DNA from 2 places in the Paraburkholderia sp. PREW-6R genome. Region 2 is predicted to be linked to the other one. Evidence: riboswitches for the same ligand, from Rfam matches in the RefSeq annotation. Region 2 holds a riboswitch; the other holds the start of a gene.
What was found. A riboswitch is a leader RNA that binds a small molecule or an ion and turns the genes downstream of it on or off. The one in region 2 is predicted to bind thiamine pyrophosphate.

Region 1 (8,828 bases), 900 kb from region 2:
TTCATCAGGAAGGCGACGCGCGCGGTTGAGTCGTGACGCCCGCGAATCGTAGCAGCACCATCACCCGAATTGCTTCAGTCTGGAGTGAAACAGCAAGATTCGGGAGAGGCAGAGCGTCTGATACCCGGGATCGTAAGCGCGAATGCGGGGCGCGCAAAACGAGCAATTCTCACGCTGATGTGAGAAATCTTGCGGCTTGCCCGTCCAGACCAGGGTAACGAAGCCGCGTCCACAAACAGGCGCGCCGCCCGTGCAGCGCAGTGCGCTTCAGGGCGGCTTGCAAAGAACCGGACCCGCCGCATCAATGCGGAATCATCCCCTGCAACACGTTCTGCTGCAGCCACACCAGCAAGCCGAGCAAGACAGTCAGCAGAATCGAATGCTTGAACGTGCGCGCGAACACCACGCCTTCCTTACCCTTGAGCTCGGTCGTCGCCACGCCGGTCGAGATGTTTTGCGGCGAGATCATCTTGCCCATCACGCCGCCCGACGAGTTGGTCGCGGCCATCAGTATCGGATTCAGATTCAACTGATTGGCCGCCACCACCTGGAGGTTGCCGAAGAGCGCGTTGCCTGACGTGTCGCTGCCGGACAGGAACACGGCGACCCAGCCGAGAAACGCCGACACCAGCGGGAAAAAGCCTCCCACCGACGCCACGCCTAGCCCTAACGTGTACGTCAGTCCCGAGTAGTTCATCAGATACGCGAGCCCGACGATCGTCGCCACCGTGAGAATGGCGATGCGCGTTTGCACCCACGTATCGGCAACGGCCGCGCCGAAGTCGCGTGCGCTCAGTTTCACGACGAGCGCCGTGATGATGGCGGCCACGAGAATCGCGGTGCCCGTCGCAAGCGGCTGGAAGTCCCAGATCGCCCCGTAAGGCGTGTGGTAAAGCGTGATGAAGACTGCCTTGTCGAGCCCGGGCCACGGCACCTTCACATCGCCGATCAGGAAAATCTTCGCGACGGTCCACACGATCACCACCACCGACACGATGATCCACGGATACCAGCCCTGCGCGCCGCCTATCTTGCCGCGCACCTCGGCCACACGGTCGATGTTCACCGCGAACTTTGGATCGGCCACCGGCTTCCAGACGCGCAGAAATGCAATCGTGAGAACGAGGGACACCATCGACGACAACACGTCGGTCAGGCTGTAGTTCACGTAGTTCGACGCAACGAACTGCGTCAGCGCGAAGCTCGCCCCTGATACGAGCAGCACAGGCCACACTCGCAGCATGTTGCGCACGCCCGCATACACGGCGATCACGTAAAACGGCAACAGCAACGCGAAGAAGGGCAACTGGCGACCCACCATTTTGGCAAGCGAATCGGCCGGCAAGTGAGTCACCGCGCCGAGCACGGTGATCGGCACGCCGAGCGCGCCGAACGCCACCGGCGCGGTATTGAAGATCAGCGTGAAAGTCAGCGCCTCCAGCGTCGGAAAGCCGAGCAGGATCAGTAGCGAACTCGTAATGGCAATCGGTGTGCCGAAGCCGGAGATGCCTTCGAGCAGCGCGCCGAACGAGAAACCGATCACGACCAGCACGACTCGCCGGTCGTTCGGCAGGTTGTCGATCATCCACATGCGAAACGCCGCGAAGCGTCCCGAACGTTGCGCGATGTTGTACAGCAGGATCGCGGTGAAGACGATCCACATCACCGGCCAGCACGCAAACACGGCGCCCGCAACCACCGAATTGATCGCGAGGCCGACCGGAAATTGCCACACGAAGATCGCCACGACCAGTCCGACGATCAGCCCCGCGAGCGAAGCCTGCCACGCGGGCCGTCGCGCAAGGCCCAGCATCACGAGCACGACGACGATAGGTAGCACCGCGACGAGAAACGACGGAAAAAGAGAATTAGCGACCGGAGTGAGTAGTTGGTGAAACATCACGTCTCCTTCGTTGTTGTTCGAACTCGACGCGGGACTACGCACGGCGGGCGCGTCGCTTTGGCTGGACGGATGGGCGGCGTCGGCGCGAAACAGACGAACCGGGCCGCATATGTAAACGGGTACTGTGTCCCGGGTTCAAGCATAGGGCTCGGGCTGGGCGCGTCAAGCAGGGAAACTACGGGAGACGAGGAGACCAGGACGAGGAGACCGGAACGAAGAAACGCAAAAGGAGGGTGACCGAGGCCCAGGTGAGGGCGGGTCCGCCGCGAGCCGGCGGCCCGTGTGAACCCGCGCGTTCATGCGGCGACTAGTGGTAATGGCCGCCGTGGCCCCAGCCGCCGCCGTGGCCACCCCAGTAGCCACCGTGGCCACCCCAGTAGCCGCCAAAGCCGAAACCGATCGACACGGATGGTCCGTACCAGCCGGGGTAACCGTAGTAAGCCGGATAGGCCGGATAGTACGCGGGATAAACCGGCGCGACGTACACCGGCGGCGCGGCGACCGCGTAAGCAGGCGGCGGACTTTGCTGATAAGTCTGCGCCTGCTGTGCTTGCTGTGCTTGCTGGGCGGACTGCTGGCTGTCCGCGCCTTGTGCGGACGGCGTACCGGTTGCATCAGCGGGGCCGACCTGCACGGCCTGCTGCGTCCCGCTCGCGGGAACAGTGGCGTAGTAAGGGTAATAGCCGGCCGGGTAGTAGCCGTAAGGGTAGTAGCAGCCAGAAAGCGTCAGCATGCAGGCTGCGCCGGCCAGCATCAGTGCCGCCCGGGAAAGGCGGGGCAGTCTGGGCGAGCCCGGCAAATGGCCCGATGCATGCACGACGGGTTGACGTGAATCGATGACGCGGGACTTCATGACGCGCTCCTGTGGGCACCGAACGCTGACGTTGGCAGCGTAGTTTCATGAGCTTACGCCGGCGATGCGCGAACAGGATTGCAAAACGGTAACGGCTTATTTCACGTCATTGCAAAGCCATTTCCAAGTGGAAGTCACCGCGCCGGAAACCAGTTCGATGTGCCGCTTTACTTGCCGACCTGGTTGCCGATGATGCCGCCCGCCGCCGCACCGCCCACTGTCGATAAAGCGTTGCCGCCAAGCGCTGCGCCGGCAGCACCGCCCAAGCCCGCGCCGATTGCCGTGTCGCGTCCTTGCCGGCTCATGCCGTCGCACGCGGAGAGGCTCGCGACCGCTGCCACGATAGCTGCCAGTGCGCCGATTTGACGAATCGTTTTCATGATGCTGACTCCAGTAGTGTGTGTTTGAAGTAGTGGATGTACCGGACAGATCGCCCCGTCGTTTCATTTGATGTTAGCGCCGTCGCCTGTATCCGGATGTGTTCGCCTGTCAGCGAAGTGACGGTTTCGTAATCAAATGTTTCCACGCAGGAGCACGCCGCGTGCCCGGTGAGCACGAACGCAAAGGCCCGCCAGTGGCGGGCCTCGTGCTGCGATGCAAGGTTATGGCGGACAGGTTGGCGTAAAAACGACGCTGCCGTTTGCGATCCTTCCCTTACTGGCGCTGGTAGATTTCGGCGCCTTTTCTCATGAACTCGATCGACTTGACTTCCATGCCTTTTTTCAGCGCTTCGTCATCGGTGACACCCTGCTGAGCCGCAAATTCGCGCACGTCCTGGGTGATTTTCATCGAGCAGAAGTGCGGGCCGCACATCGAGCAGAAGTGAGCGACCTTGGCTGAATCCTTCGGCAGGGTTTCGTCGTGGAATTCGCGCGCCTTGTCCGGATCGAGACCGAGATTGAACTGATCTTCCCAGCGGAATTCGAACCGGGCCTTGGAGAGCGCGTTGTCACGCACCTGTGCGCCTGGATGCCCCTTCGCCAGATCGGCCGCGTGCGCGGCGAGCTTGTACGTGATGATGCCGGTCTTCACGTCGTCCTTGTTCGGCAAACCGAGGTGCTCCTTCGGCGTGACGTAGCAGAGCATCGCCGTGCCGAACCAGCCGATCATCGCAGCGCCAATGCCCGACGTGATGTGATCGTAGCCCGGCGCGATGTCCGTGGTCAGCGGACCGAGTGTGTAGAACGGCGCTTCGTCGCACCATTCGAGTTGCAGATCCATGTTCTCCTTGATCAGCTGCATCGGCACATGGCCCGGACCTTCGATCATCGTCTGCACGTCGTGCTTCCACGCAATCTGCGTGAGTTCGCCGAGCGTCTTCAGCTCGCCGAGTTGCGCTTCGTCGTTGGCGTCGTAGATCGAACCAGGGCGCAGACCGTCACCGAGCGAGAACGCCACGTCGTACGCCTTCATGATTTCGCAGATGTCTTCGAAATGCTCGTACAGGAAGCTTTCCTTGTGATGAGCGAGGCACCACTTGGCCATGATCGAGCCGCCGCGCGACACGATGCCGGTCATGCGCTTCGCTGTCAGCGGCACGTATTGCAGACGCACGCCCGCATGGATCGTGAAGTAATCGACGCCCTGTTCGGCCTGTTCGATCAGCGTGTCGCGGAAGATTTCCCACGTGAGGTCTTCCGCTTTGCCGTTGACCTTTTCGAGCGCCTGATAGATCGGCACCGTGCCGATCGGCACCGGCGAATTGCGGATGATCCACTCGCGCGTTTCGTGAATGTGCTTGCCGGTGGAAAGATCCATCACTGTGTCGCCGCCCCAGCGAATCGCCCAGGTCATCTTGTCGACTTCTTCGCCGATCGACGATGTGACTGCCGAATTGCCGATGTTCGCATTCACCTTCACGAGGAAGTTGCGGCCGATGATCATCGGCTCGCTTTCCGGGTGATTGATATTGTTCGGGATGATCGCGCGGCCGCGCGCCACTTCGTCGCGCACGAATTCGGGGGTGATCGCCGTGAGGCCGTTCGGACCGAACGCGCTCGCGCCGAACGCCTGACCGGGATGCTGGCGGCCCATCATCGCCGCCAGCTTTTCGCCGTTCGGACCGCTTGTTTTCAGCGATTCCAGGTATTCGGCGCGGCGCTGGTTCTCGCGAATCGCGATGTATTCCATTTCCGGCGTGATGATGCCTTTTTTCGCGTAGTGCATCTGCGACACGTTCCTGCCCGCGATCGCGCGACGCGGCGTGCGGTGCAGCCCCTGGAAGCGCAGCTCGGCGGTAGCTGCGTCGGCGGCGCGCTCGCGGCCGTACTCGCTCGTGAGGCCGGTGAGCGCTTCGGTGTCGTCGCGCTCTTCGATCCAGGCTTGGCGCAGGGCCGGCAAACCGGCGCGAATGTCGATCTTCGCTTCGGGATCGGAGTAGGGGCCCGACGTGTCGTACACGTAGACCGGCGGATTTTTTTCACCGCCGAAGCTGTCCGGCGTGTCGGATTGCGTGATCTCGCGCATCGGCACGCGGATGTCGGGACGCGAACCGGTCACGTAGACCTTGCGCGAGTTCGGCAGCGGCGCGACAGCGGCTTCGTCGACGTGAGCGTCGGCAGAAAGGAATTTCGGATTGGCGTTCATCGTGTCTATCTCCATGCAAAGCTTGTGTGGGGCCGCTAAGCAGGAGACGAAACGGAAGGAGTCGGAATTCGCGAGAGAGATGACGCAATGGAGCTGGAGTGCGAATTCCGCACGCTTCCCTGCGCTGGCATTATCCAGATCAGGTTCAAAGGGTATTTCTCACCCGCGCGGCACGGACCTCCCAGCCTCCGTGCGACGCAGGACCCCCGCGTTAGCAGCGCACACGATACACCGGGCGCCCTGCGCTTGGCAACCTGTCTTAAAAGTCGGATGACGGACATAACGGCTGCTCGCCCAAGCTCGTCCCGCGAGCGTCACCGGAAGCGCCGTGTCGAGCGAAAGTGTGGCCGAGGTGCCGTGCTTACAACGTGAAATCGTCGGCGGCTTCGGGCTGGAAAAGGATCTTGTCGAGCTTCAGCACTTTCTGCGTGCCGCTCGGCGGCGTGAAGCGGATGCGCTCGCCGCGCTTCGCGCCGAGCAACGCGAGACCGACCGGCGAGAACACGTTCAGACGACCGTGCGTGAAGTCCGCGTCCGGCGGATAGACGACGGTCCACGTCATTTCTTCACCGCTCGTTTCGTCGACCAGCATGGCTTGCGAATTCATCGTAACGACGTTCGCAGGAATCTCGCGCGCATCGACGATCACCGCGCGTTCAAGCACTTCGTCGAGCATGTCCTGCAGGCGCGCGTCGGCGCCGGGCGAGGCGGCGTGCTTCTCCAGACGGGCGACATCGAGTTCGGTGAGATAACAGGTTTTCGTCTTCTTCACGACAGGTACTCCGGTTCGATCTGCTTCAAAGGGGAACAGCGTGCGGATGAGATCGGCCCGGAGCCCGGCAACGCGGCTCCGGCAATGGAGTGAGCTGCGTCAGATCGGGCGCCGGGCGGCGTGAAGCGGAAGCGTTCGAGACGGCTCGGTGTCATGGCGCGCCGCATGATTCGTACGCGCGCAACCGGTTGCGCGACGCGGGCGCAAACAGGTGGTGGCACGAAGTGTCGGAGAGCGCATAGGAGTGGCGGGAACAGGTTGAGACGTGAAGGCGGTGGCGACGTGCGCGAAACGCAGCAACTGGAAATGGCGCTGTCGGCGATACGGGTCAAACAGAAAGCTCAATGTTAGCACGCGCTCATCGGGCGCATTTTCATCACGCGGAGTTTCATCCGCCCCTTGCTCGAGACGTGTTGCAGAGCGCGCCAAAGAGTTACGAATCTTTCAACCGGCGCGGTGGGCGCTTACTGCATAATGCGATGCGCGCCAGGCGTCCGGCGCGTGCCAGCCGTGGACCATCGCCGTCGCTTGTCGTCGCTTGCCGTCGCTTGCCGTCGATGGCCACGGCCTTTCCGGCTACCCATTGTCTTTCCGCTCCACCAACATGTCCGCCAGCCTCGCCCGTCAGACCGCATCGCCGTTGCGGCGTCCGCCCTTCCGCCAACGGGTGATCAGCGGCGGCGCACGGCCTCGAGTGGCAGGGACGGGCTGACCGCATGTCGCTGCCACTTCAGGACCGCATTCCGCGTCAATTCCCGATCCGGTTGCCCCGGTCGCGCAATGGTCAGATCGCGCTTTCGCTCGCCGTCGTGTATCTCGTATGGGGCTCGACTTACCTCGCTGTTCATGTCGCGCTCGGCTCATTCCCGCCACTGTTGCTTTCCGGGCTGCGCAACCTCTTTGCCGGCGTTGGGCTGTTCATTTTCGCGGCGCGCCGTAATCCCGCCTGGCCGAGCGCCAGCGAAATCCGCAATGCTGGACTGGTCGGCACCATGCTGGTCGGGTTGTCGAGCGGCATGCTGGCTTACGGCATGCGCACGGTCGGCACGGGCACGGCGGCCGTGATGGTCGCCACCGTGCCGCTTTTTGCGACCGTGATCGCGGCGGTGGCCGGGCGCAAGATCGGGCGAGGCGAGTGGTTCGCCGTCGGGCTCGGGCTCGTCGGCATCGCCATTCTCAGTCACGGCGGCAGTGGGTCGGGTTCGGCGGGCGGCAGTCTCGCCATTCTGTGCGGCGCGCTCTTCTGGGCCGGCGGCGCGCATCTGGCCGGGCGTCTCAGGCTGCCGTCGGACCTGTTTTTGTCGACGTCGCTGCAGATCGGCCTGGGCGGCGCCATGTCGACGATGGTCGCGCGGGTGTCAGGCGAACGCATGCTGGACCTGCATGTGCTGCCGGTGCTCGCGTTCGTTTATCTGATGCTGATCGGCACGATGGCCGCGTACGTCGCGTACGGATTCCTGATCCGCCATACGAGCCCGATCATTGCGAGCAGCTGCATGTACGTGAATCCCGTCGTGGCCGTCGCGCTGGGTGCGCTGCTGCTAGGCGAGCCGGTCACACGCTCGACGGTCATCGCCACCGTGGTGATTCTGTCGAGCGTCGGGCTGTCTTTCTGGTTCGACTACCGGAAGAAGATGGTTGCGTAAGCGCGCTGCGCAGCGGGTTCTAAAGCGCGGCGGCGACCTCCGCGCCTTCGCGGATCGCGCGTTTCGCATCCAGTTCGGTGGCGATCCTCGCGCCGCCAATCACGTGATAGCGCGGCGCGGCCGCCGCGCCCGACACGTTACCGCCGTTCACCCCTTTGCTTCCCGCCGGCGTTTCTTCCGCCAGCTTTGCGGCACATTGCGGCGGCAGCAGATCGCGCAGCGATTCCTGCCCTGCGCACACCACGATCGTGTCCACATCCAGCCATTGCTCGACGCCGTCGCGTGAAATCCTGAGCCCACGCTCGCTGATTTCCCGATACGACACGCCGCCGAGCATTTTCACGCCGTTCCTCGCGAGTGTCGCGCGATGCACCCAGCCGGAAGTTTTGCCGAGCCCCATGCCGAGCTTGCCGGGCTTGCGCTGCAACAGCCAGATCTCGCGGGCCGGTTGCGTGGCCACGGGCGGCTTGAGGCCGCCGCGCTCCTTGACGTCGATGTCGACGCCCCATTCGTCGAACCACTTGTCGCGTGGCGTGGGAAGCGGCTCGCCCGCGCGGTGCAGCAGATACTCGCTCACGTCGAAGCCAATGCCGCCCGCGCCAATGACGGCGACGCGACGGCCGACCTGCGCGCCGTTGAGCACGTCGACATAAGACAGCACGTTCGGCCCGTCGATGCCGCGAATGGACGGGCGCCGCGGCACGATGCCGGTCGCGACGATCACGTCATCGTAAGCGCCGCCGGCGAGCAACGCCGGATCGACGCGTGTGTTCAGCCGCACGTCCACGCCGTGCCGCTGCAACTGGCTGTGAAAGTAGCGGATCGTTTCGCTGAATTCCTCCTTGCCCGGCACGCGCATCGCCAGATTGAACTGGCCGCCGATGCCAGCATGGGCATCGAACAGCGTCACGCGATGTCCGCGCGCGGCCGCCACCGTCGCCGCCGACAAACCCGCCGGTCCCGCGCCGACCACGGCCACCGAGCGCGCCGTTTGCGGCGCCGCGACGGGCCGGTAGATCAGCTCGGTCTCGCGTCCCGCGCGAGGATTGACGAGGCAGCTCGCGCGCT
Region 2 (8,828 bases):
TGGTCGGGGTTGTCGGCGAGACGATCGCGCTCGATCCGGTAGAACGCGCTGTCGTGCAGCCACTCGTTCAGATAACGGGTAGTGAGCCATTGACGCCAGCGGAACCCGAGCATCTGACGCAGATAGCGCCCATACACCGCAAGAATGATGAAACCGAACGCGAGCGCCGAAAACACCATCAGCAGGTGCGGGAAATCGTGCACGTTCTTGGTTTGCAGCGCGTTGTAGAAGTCGGCGCTCCAGCGGTTCAGACGCACGTTGATCCACACCACGAGCAGGTTCATCACGATGATCGCGATGAGCAGCGCCCACGCAAATTTCTTTTCTTCGGAGACCCAGTAAGGTTTGATCAGGCTCCAGGCGGAGACTTTTTCGTCGGGCGGCAGCTCGGGGCTGGCAGAGGTATTCGGTGTCATGAGCATCCTGATGAAGTGCTGGAGGTGCTGTCCCAACCTGAGCGGCTCTCATGCGCCGGTTCGGGCTGGGTGTTCCCGCCGGACGCCGCACGTTTCGGGCCGCGTGACGACGGGTTGGCGTTCCTGTCGGGTGTCGCGCTCGACAAACGCGCGTGCGCACGAGCGTCCGATTCTGGCGCGAAGCCCTTAAGCGAAAATTAATTTTCGCTGCTTGCGTATCGGGGCTGCAATTGCGTGCAGTCTTGCCGTAACCCGCGGACGCACGCCGCCGGCGCCGCGCCAGAGCGGCACCTGTCCGAGGCATTGTGCCAGAGCGTTGCGCCCGGCCGTATCGATAAAACAAACAGCGGTGCCAGATCAGGCGCGGTGCTGGCTCGCGCGGCGCTGGTTTGCGGGCGCCACGGCTTTTATGGTCTAATGGGCTTCGACGAAACAGGGGTGCTTCGCCCACAGGCGGCGTGATTTTCATGCCGCGGCGGCGAGGCTGAGAGAGACCCTTTGCACCCGATCCGGGTAATACCGGCGCGGGAAGTTTCCGGAAGCAGCCAGTCTTCCATTCCCCGCCGGGCAGCGTCCGTCATTGGTACGCGCATTTTGCCCGGCTGGCCTTGCCCGCCGGTTTCGTCCTGGGTACGTGCGTTTTTTGGCCGTGCCGAAAAGGACCCGATGACCGCCTATTCTTCAGATATGTGTTTTGCTCCTCGCTGCGCCGCCGTGCTCCGGCCGTGCTGTTGCCGCTTCGTTGCCGACGTGCGCCATGACGTAAGGTGCGCGCGATGAACCGCGTTGCCCAACCCGATTTCGCGGTGCTCGGCGGCGGTTTGTGCGGGCGTCTCGTCGCGTGGCGGCTTGCCGGAGAAGGGCATCGTGTTGCGCTTTACGAGCGCGGCGACGCCGCCGGTTCGCAGGCGGCCGCCTGGGTCGCCGCCGCGATGCTCGCGCCGCTCGCCGAAGCGGCCAGCGCCGAACTTCTGATAACGCGCCTTGGCGCGCGTTCGCTCGAAACGTGGCCGCAGGTGCTTGCCGCACTGCCCGAGCCGGTGTTTTTCCAGCGCAACGGCACACTCGTCGTCTGGCATCATGCCGACCGCACCGAAGCGCCGCTTTTCGAGCGCCGCGTGCGCTCGAACGCGCCGGCCGAACTGCTCGACGGCGGTTTCGTCACGCTGGCGGGGGCACAGCTCGGGGCGGCGGAACCGGCGCTTGCCGGCCGCTTCAACCAGGGCTGGCTGCTGCCGCACGAGGGCCAGCTCGACAACCGGCAGGTACTGTCCGCGCTTGCGGCGGGTCTTGCGCAACGTGGGGTGGAAACACACTGGAACACGCCGGTCGATGACCACGCGCTTCCGGCCGCGCGCATCACGATCGACTGCCGCGGGCTCGGCGCGAAACCCGTGCTGCCCTCGCTGCGCGGTATTCGCGGCGAAGTCGCGCGGGTGCATGCGCCCGGAATCAGGCTGACGCGGCCCGTGCGGCTTCTGCATCCGCGCTATCCGCTCTATATCGCACCGAAGCAGGACGACCTGTACGTGATCGGCGCGACCGAGGTCGAGGGCGAGGACATGTCGCCCGTGAGCGTGCGCTCGGCGCTCGAACTGTTGAGCGCGGCGTTTTCCGTGCACCCCGGTTTCGGCGAGGCGCGCATTCTCGAACTGAATTCGCAGTGCCGTCCGACGTTGCCGGACCACCGTCCGACTTTGCGCTGGGACGGCGCGCAGACCCTGCGCGTAAACGGCCTGTACCGGCACGGCTACATGATCGTGCCCGAAGTCGCCGACGAAGCCGTGCGTTTCGCGTCGGCGCTGCTCGACGGGCGCATCCGCGACGCGAATGCGTTTGCCGACTGGCAGCGCGGCGCGCGCTGGAGCGAACTTTTTCAACTGGATTCCGCATGGGAGCCGGCATAGGCATTGCGCATCCTGTGTGCACGCCGGCGGGCCGCCGTACGTGGGTCATCACCGATTCAACCGCATTCGAACACCATGGACATTCAGATCAATCAGAAGCCGTTGACGCTGCCCGAGGGCGCGACTGTCGCGGATGCGCTGGCCGCATTCGGTGCGCGTCCGCCGTTTGCCGTCGCGCTGAACGGGGATTTCGTGGCGCGCACCCAGCATGCGGCGCGCGCGCTGCGGCCGGGCGACAGGCTCGATGTCGTGCAACCCGTGGCGGGCGGTTGAGCGCCCGCCCGTGCGCAACTTGCCGTTTTGCCGGACTGCCGGTTGCCGGAGATAACAGACTATGCAAATGACTACCCCCCAGAGCGCCGACGCGCTCACGCTGTATGGCCACACGTTCGCGAGCCGCGTGCTGCTCGGCACGTCGCGCTATCCGTCGCTGCAATCGCTGTCCGATTCGATCGACGCAGCGAAGCCCGGTATGGTGACCGTCGCGCTGCGTCGCCAGATGAACGAGGGCGGCGCCGAAGCCGGCTTCTTCAATCTCCTCAAACGTCACGGCGTGCCGCTGCTCCCGAATACCGCAGGGTGCCTCACTGTCGGCGAGGCGGTGACGACCGCGCACATGGCGCGCGAGATTTTCGATACCGAATGGATCAAGCTCGAACTGATCGGCGACGACTACACGTTGCAGCCTGACCCTATCGGGCTGATCGAAGCGGCGGCAAAGTTGATCAAGGACGGTTTCAAGGTGCTGCCGTATTGCACGGAAGATCTGGTGATCGGCCGCCGTCTGCTGGACGCCGGTTGTGAAGCGCTCATGCCGTGGGGCGCGCCGATCGGCACCGGCAAAGGCGTCATCAACCCGTACGGCTTGCGCGTGCTGCGCGAGCGTCTGCCGGACGTGCCGCTGATCGTGGATGCCGGTCTCGGCGTGCCATCGCACGCGGCCCAGGTGATGGAATGGGGCTTCGACGGCGTGCTGTTGAACACGGCCGTTTCGCAGGCCACGCATCCGGACGCGATGGCGCGCGCCTTCGCGCTGGGTGTCGAAGCGGGCCGCCAGGCTTTTCTGGCGGGACCGATGGCCGAGCGCGAAAGCGCCCACGCGAGCACGCCGGTGGTCGGCATGCCTTTCTGGCATCAGGACGGGAGCGCCGCATGACACGAACTCTGGCATTGAAAGACCGCGACCTCTTCTGGCCGCCCGCCGACGAACTGACCGAAGCGGCCGAACGGATTCGCGCGCGTCTTGGCGACTGGCCGCCGACGCACGCGCCGTGGCGCATCTGCCTCACCGCGCCCGAGGCGCCGAACGGCGGTGATCTGATCGTGATCGCGGACGCGCAGCAGCATGGCGAGCAGGTTGCGCGCTGGCTGGTGCGAGGCGCGGGGGTGATCGAGGCCGCGCAGGGCAAGGCCTCGCTTCACCTGGGGGGCGAAAAGTACCGCCTCGAAGGCGAACTCGCGGAAGACTGGATACCGGCGCTCGCCGCATTCCTCGATTGTGGTTTCGACCCGCACGACGCGCTCGTGCTGGCGCTCGCTTGGCGAGACGGCGACGAAACGCGCGCCGTCGACGCCTTCCCGGCGGACCTGTCGCACTTTCCGCGCGTCGCCAGCCTGCCGGATGCACCGTCGCAAGCCTTTGCCCGCTGCCCGGCGCGGCTCGGCTTGTATCCGGTGCTGCCAACGGCGGAGTGGGTGGAACGCGTGGTGGGTTTCGGCGTGAAAACGGTGCAATTGCGCCGTAAGTCGGCCGAACCTGCCGACGAACTGAAGCGTGAAGTCGCGCGGTGCGTGGCAGCGGGACGCAAGCACGACGCACAGGTGTTCATCAACGACCACTGGCAGGCTGCGCTCGATGCGGGCGCCTATGGCGTTCATCTGGGTCAGGAAGACGTGCACACGGCGGATCTGTCGGCGCTTGCCGATGCCGGTGTCCGGCTTGGTCTGTCGACGCACGGTTTCTACGAGATTCTCAAGGCGCTACATTTCCGTCCAAGCTACATTGCACTCGGTGCGGTCTTTCCGACCACGACCAAGGTCATGCCGACTGCGCCGCAAGGACTACGACGTCTGGCACGCTACGTGCGCCTGCTCGACGGCGTCGTTCCTCTGGTGGCGATTGGCGGCATCGATCTGCAAGTGCTTCCGGACGTGCTGGCAACGGGCGTCGGCTGTGCGGCGGTCGTGCGGGCAGTGACGGAAGCGGCCGATCCGGCGGCTGCGGTTTCTGCACTGCAACATGCATTTGCGCAATAATCGTCACACTTGTTCAAGGGACAGGGCACCTCACGGCAACTTTTGCATGATGGCCCTATAATTCGGCCTTCCGTGTAAAAGGACTGTCAGTTTCGTGTCTTCCACCCCCGAGACCTTACTCGAGCTGCGCGACGTCGACTTCGGTTACGGCGACCGGCTCGTCCTGTCGAACCTGAACCTGCGCTTCAAGCGCGGCCAGGTGGTCGCCGTGATGGGCGGTTCGGGCTGCGGCAAGACGACGGTGTTGCGGCTGATCGGCGGTCTCGTGCGCGCACAGCGCGGCCAGATCCTGTTTCAAGGCCAGGATGTCGGTCGGCAAAGCCGCGACGGCCTGTATGCGCTGCGCCGCAAAATGGGCATGCTGTTCCAGTTCGGCGCGTTGTTTACCGACATGTCGGTATTCGAAAACGTCGCGTTTGCATTGCGCGAGCACACTGATCTGCCCGAAGAACTGATCCGCGATCTCGTGTTGATGAAGCTCAACGCGGTCGGCTTGCGGGGTGCGCGCGAGCTGTTGCCGTCGGAGATTTCGGGCGGCATGGCGCGACGTGTTGCGCTGGCACGCGCCATCGCGCTCGACCCTGAACTGATGATGTACGACGAGCCGTTCGCCGGTCTCGATCCCATTTCCCTCGGCATTACCGCCAATCTGATTCGCGCATTGAACCAGGCGCTCGGGGCCACGTCGATTCTCGTTACCCATGACGTGCCGGAGTCGTTCGCCATTGCCGACTACGTGTACTTCCTCGCGAACGGCGGTGTGCATGCCGAGGGCACGCCGGCCGAGCTGCGTGCTTCGTCCGATCCCACGGTGCGGCAGTTCATCGACGGCGCGCCGGATGGTCCTTTCAAATTCCATTACCCGAGCAAGACGCCGCTCGCGGCGGACTTCGGCGTCGGCGGAGGTCAGGCATGATCAGCGCGATCGGTCGCTCTGTTATCGGCGGGCTCGGCACGGCCGGCTACGCTACGCGCTTTTTCATCCGGCTCGTACTCGAATTCTTCCCGCTGCTTCGCCGGCCGCGCCTTGTCACGAAGCAGATCCACTTCGTAGGTAATTATTCGCTGGTGATCATTGCCGTGTCGGGCCTGTTCGTCGGCTTCGTGCTGGGTCTGCAGGGTTATTACACGCTGAATCGATATGGTTCCGAGCAGGCGTTGGGCTTACTGGTGGCGTTGTCGCTCGTGAGGGAGCTCGGCCCGGTGGTCACCGCGCTCTTGTTCGCCGGCCGTGCGGGCACGTCGCTCACCGCTGAAATCGGCTTGATGAAGGCGGGGGAGCAACTGACGGCCATGGAAATGATGGCGGTCGACCCCGTCAAGATCGTGGTGGCGCCGCGCCTGTGGGCCGGCATCATCTCCATGCCGATTCTTGCCGCGATCTTCAGCGCGGTCGGCGTGTTCGGCGGTTATGTGGTGGGCGTGCTGCTGATCGGCGTCGATGCCGGCGCATTCTGGTCGCAAATGCAAGGCGGCGTGGATGTGTGGCGCGACGTCGGCGCCGGCGTCATCAAGAGTTTGGTGTTCGGCCTCGCGGTGACGTTCGTGGCGCTGTTTCAGGGCTATGAAGCCAAGCCGACGCCGGAAGGCGTGTCGCGCGCCACGACCAAAACCGTCGTGTACGCGTCGCTTGCGGTGCTCGGCCTCGATTTTCTGCTGACTGCACTGATGTTCAGTTAGGACTGCGCGGCCCGTTTTCTGTGCCGGCGCGGTTCTGGATTGCGCGCGGTGGGAAACGTCGGCGGCGTGGCGGATTCACTTTGGGAAGACAATGAAAAAGACTGCTCTCGACTTCTGGGTCGGCCTGTTCGTGGTGCTGGGTTTCGTGGCGTTGCTGTTTCTTGCGCTGAAGGCCGGCAACATGAGCTCGTTGTCGTTTCAGGCAACGTACCCGGTCAAACTCAAGTTCGACAATATCGGCGGCCTCAAGGCCCGGGCACCCGTGAAAAGCGCGGGCGTGACGGTGGGCCGCGTCGGCACGATCGGTTTCGACAGCAACTCGTATCAGGCTGTCGTCACCATTGATATCGACAAGCAATATCAGTTTCCGAAAGACAGCTCGGCAAAGATTCTGACTTCCGGCCTGCTCGGCGAGCAATACATCGGGCTCGAGCCGGGCGGCGACTCGGAGATGCTGAAGGCGGGCGACACGATCTCCATGACGCAGTCGGCCATTGTGCTGGAAAATTTGATCGGTCAGTTCCTGTACAGCAAGGCCGCGGATTCTGGCGCGTCCAAGCCAGGCTCGGCTTCGCCCGCGCCCGCTACGCCGCCCGCGGTGGCACCCACGGTACCGGCCTCGCCCGCCTCCGGCGCGGCGAGCCAATAAGGAGAATAACAATGCAGACCTCACGCATCAGGGGCGCGGCCGCCTTCCAGTCCGCCAGGCTGGCTGTCGCCGTGGCCGCGTTGGTCGTGTCAGCCGGCTGTTCGACGGTGCAGACGCCGACCAAAGGCGATCCGCTCGAAGGCCTGAACCGCACCATCTTCACGGTCAACGACAAGATCGACCAGTACGCGCTGAAGCCGGTCGCCAAGGGCTATGTGGCGGTCACGCCGCAGCCGGTGCGCGACAGCGTGACGAACTTCTTCTCGAATATCGGCGACGTCTACATTGCGGCAAACAACCTGCTGCAGCTGAAGATCACCGACGGCGTGGAAGACATCATGCGGATCGTGATCAACACGGTGTTCGGTGTCGGCGGTCTGTTCGACGTGGCCACGCTCGCCAAGCTGCCCAAGCACGACAACGACCTCGGCCTGACGCTCGGCCATTACGGCGTGCCGGCGGGCCCGTATCTCGTGCTGCCGCTGTTCGGGCCGAGCACGGTGCGCGACGCGGTCGGTTCGGTTGGCAACTACTACATCAACCCACTGAGCTATGTCGACCCGGCGGGGTTGAGCTGGGGCTTGTACGGTCTGAACGTAATCAACACGCGCGCGAATCTGCTGAACGCCAGCGATGTGCTGGAAGGCGCGGCGCTCGACAAATACTCGTTCGTGCGTAATGCGTATCTGCAACGCCGCCAGTACCTTCTGTCGGACGGCAAGCAGTCGGCGTCTCTGCCGAACTATGGCGGGGACGAGGCACCGCTGCCCAAGTACGACGACGTCGACAGCGGCGCGGCAGCCGCGCCCGCAGCAGGCGTCACAGGCACGGCCGGCACGGCAGCGGGCACGCAAGGTGCTGCCGCGAAAGCGGCGCCTGCGTCGGGCGCCACGGCCGCCACGCCGCCGCAGGGTGGCTCGTCGGCGGCGGCCAATCCGACCGCGGCGGCACCTGAGGCGGCGTCGGGCACGGCGGAGTCGCCGCCGCTCGATCTGAATGGCGGTCCTGAAACCACGCAGATTCCGGCGGGACAACTCGTGCCGCCCACGCGTTTTAACTTCCCTTCATTCAGACTGCGCTGAATGGGCGGAGTCATGCTGCCGTAACAGATCGATACGACTCTCGCAGTTTGCGCGTGGATTGCCGCTGAACTCGCGTGCTAATGTCGGCTCAAACGGTTGCACTATTTTTAAGGCAAGGCTCGAAATGAAAAAATTCTTCCTGATTCCGCTGTTCGCCGCATTTTTCTCGTTGATGAGTGCCGGCGCGTCAGCACAAGCGGTGGACACCAATTCGCCGGACGGCATGATCAAGACGGTCACCCAGCAGGTGATCGACGCTGTGCGTTCCGACAAGTCGATCCAGCAGGGCGACATCTCGCACATCACGCGTCTCGTCAACGAGAAGATCCTGCCGTACACGGACTTCCGTCGCACCACGCAGCTGGCGATGGGCCGCAACTGGCGCAACGCAACGCCGGAGCAGCAGAACCAGGTGGTCGAGCAGTTCAAGATGCTGCTCATTCGCACGTATTCGGGCGCGCTTGCGCAGGTGCGCGACCAGCAGATCCAGTACAAGCCGTTCCGCATGAACCCCGACGACACCGACACGGTGGTTCGCTCGGTCGTGATGAACAACGGCTCGCCGATCGAGCTGGACTACCGCCTGTACAAGACGCCGCAAGGCTGGCGTGTGTATGACATCAACGTGCTCGGCGCGTGGCTGATCCAGGCATACCAGCAACAGTTCAACGAACAGATCCAGCAGAAGGGCGTTGAAGGCCTGATCCAGTTCCTCACGCAGCGCAACCAGCAACTCGCCGCGGGCAAGCAGTCGTGAGCGAGGTGCTGAGCCCGGTCGCGAGCCGTTTCGAATGCGCCGCGACATTGACTCACGAGAGCGCGAAGACCGCGCTCCTGG

Region 1: it holds a riboswitch for thiamine pyrophosphate, as region 2 does, so the genes downstream of both, thiC (phosphomethylpyrimidine synthase ThiC) here and AAGS40_RS13545 (FAD-dependent oxidoreductase) in region 2, are expected to answer to the same signal.

What each region holds. Positions count from the first base shown of each region.
Region 1 covers NZ_CP155073.1:2,168,663-2,177,490, reverse strand. Annotated here, with positions in the region: gene AAGS40_RS09380 (DMT family transporter) at 1-5, opposite strand, end outside; gene AAGS40_RS09375 (L-lactate permease) at 302-1,900, opposite strand; gene AAGS40_RS09370 (hypothetical protein) at 2,211-2,756, opposite strand; gene AAGS40_RS09365 (glycine zipper 2TM domain-containing protein) at 2,924-3,136, opposite strand; gene thiC (phosphomethylpyrimidine synthase ThiC) at 3,411-5,342, opposite strand; TPP riboswitch at 5,441-5,560, opposite strand; gene AAGS40_RS09355 (GreA/GreB family elongation factor) at 5,704-6,114, opposite strand; gene AAGS40_RS09350 (EamA family transporter) at 6,831-7,760, shown strand; gene AAGS40_RS09345 (FAD-dependent oxidoreductase) at 7,780-8,828, opposite strand, start outside.
Region 2 covers NZ_CP155073.1:3,067,309-3,076,136, reverse strand. Annotated here, with positions in the region: gene AAGS40_RS13550 (ABC transporter ATP-binding protein/permease) at 1-416, opposite strand, end outside; TPP riboswitch at 841-964, shown strand; gene AAGS40_RS13545 (FAD-dependent oxidoreductase) at 1,193-2,323, shown strand; gene thiS (sulfur carrier protein ThiS) at 2,399-2,596, shown strand; gene AAGS40_RS13535 (thiazole synthase) at 2,664-3,479, shown strand; gene thiE (thiamine phosphate synthase) at 3,476-4,579, shown strand; gene AAGS40_RS13525 (ABC transporter ATP-binding protein) at 4,674-5,495, shown strand; gene mlaE (lipid asymmetry maintenance ABC transporter permease subunit MlaE) at 5,492-6,259, shown strand; gene mlaD (outer membrane lipid asymmetry maintenance protein MlaD) at 6,351-6,908, shown strand; gene AAGS40_RS13510 (VacJ family lipoprotein) at 6,920-7,990, shown strand; gene AAGS40_RS13505 (ABC transporter substrate-binding protein) at 8,115-8,747, shown strand; gene AAGS40_RS13500 (STAS domain-containing protein) at 8,744-8,828, shown strand, end outside.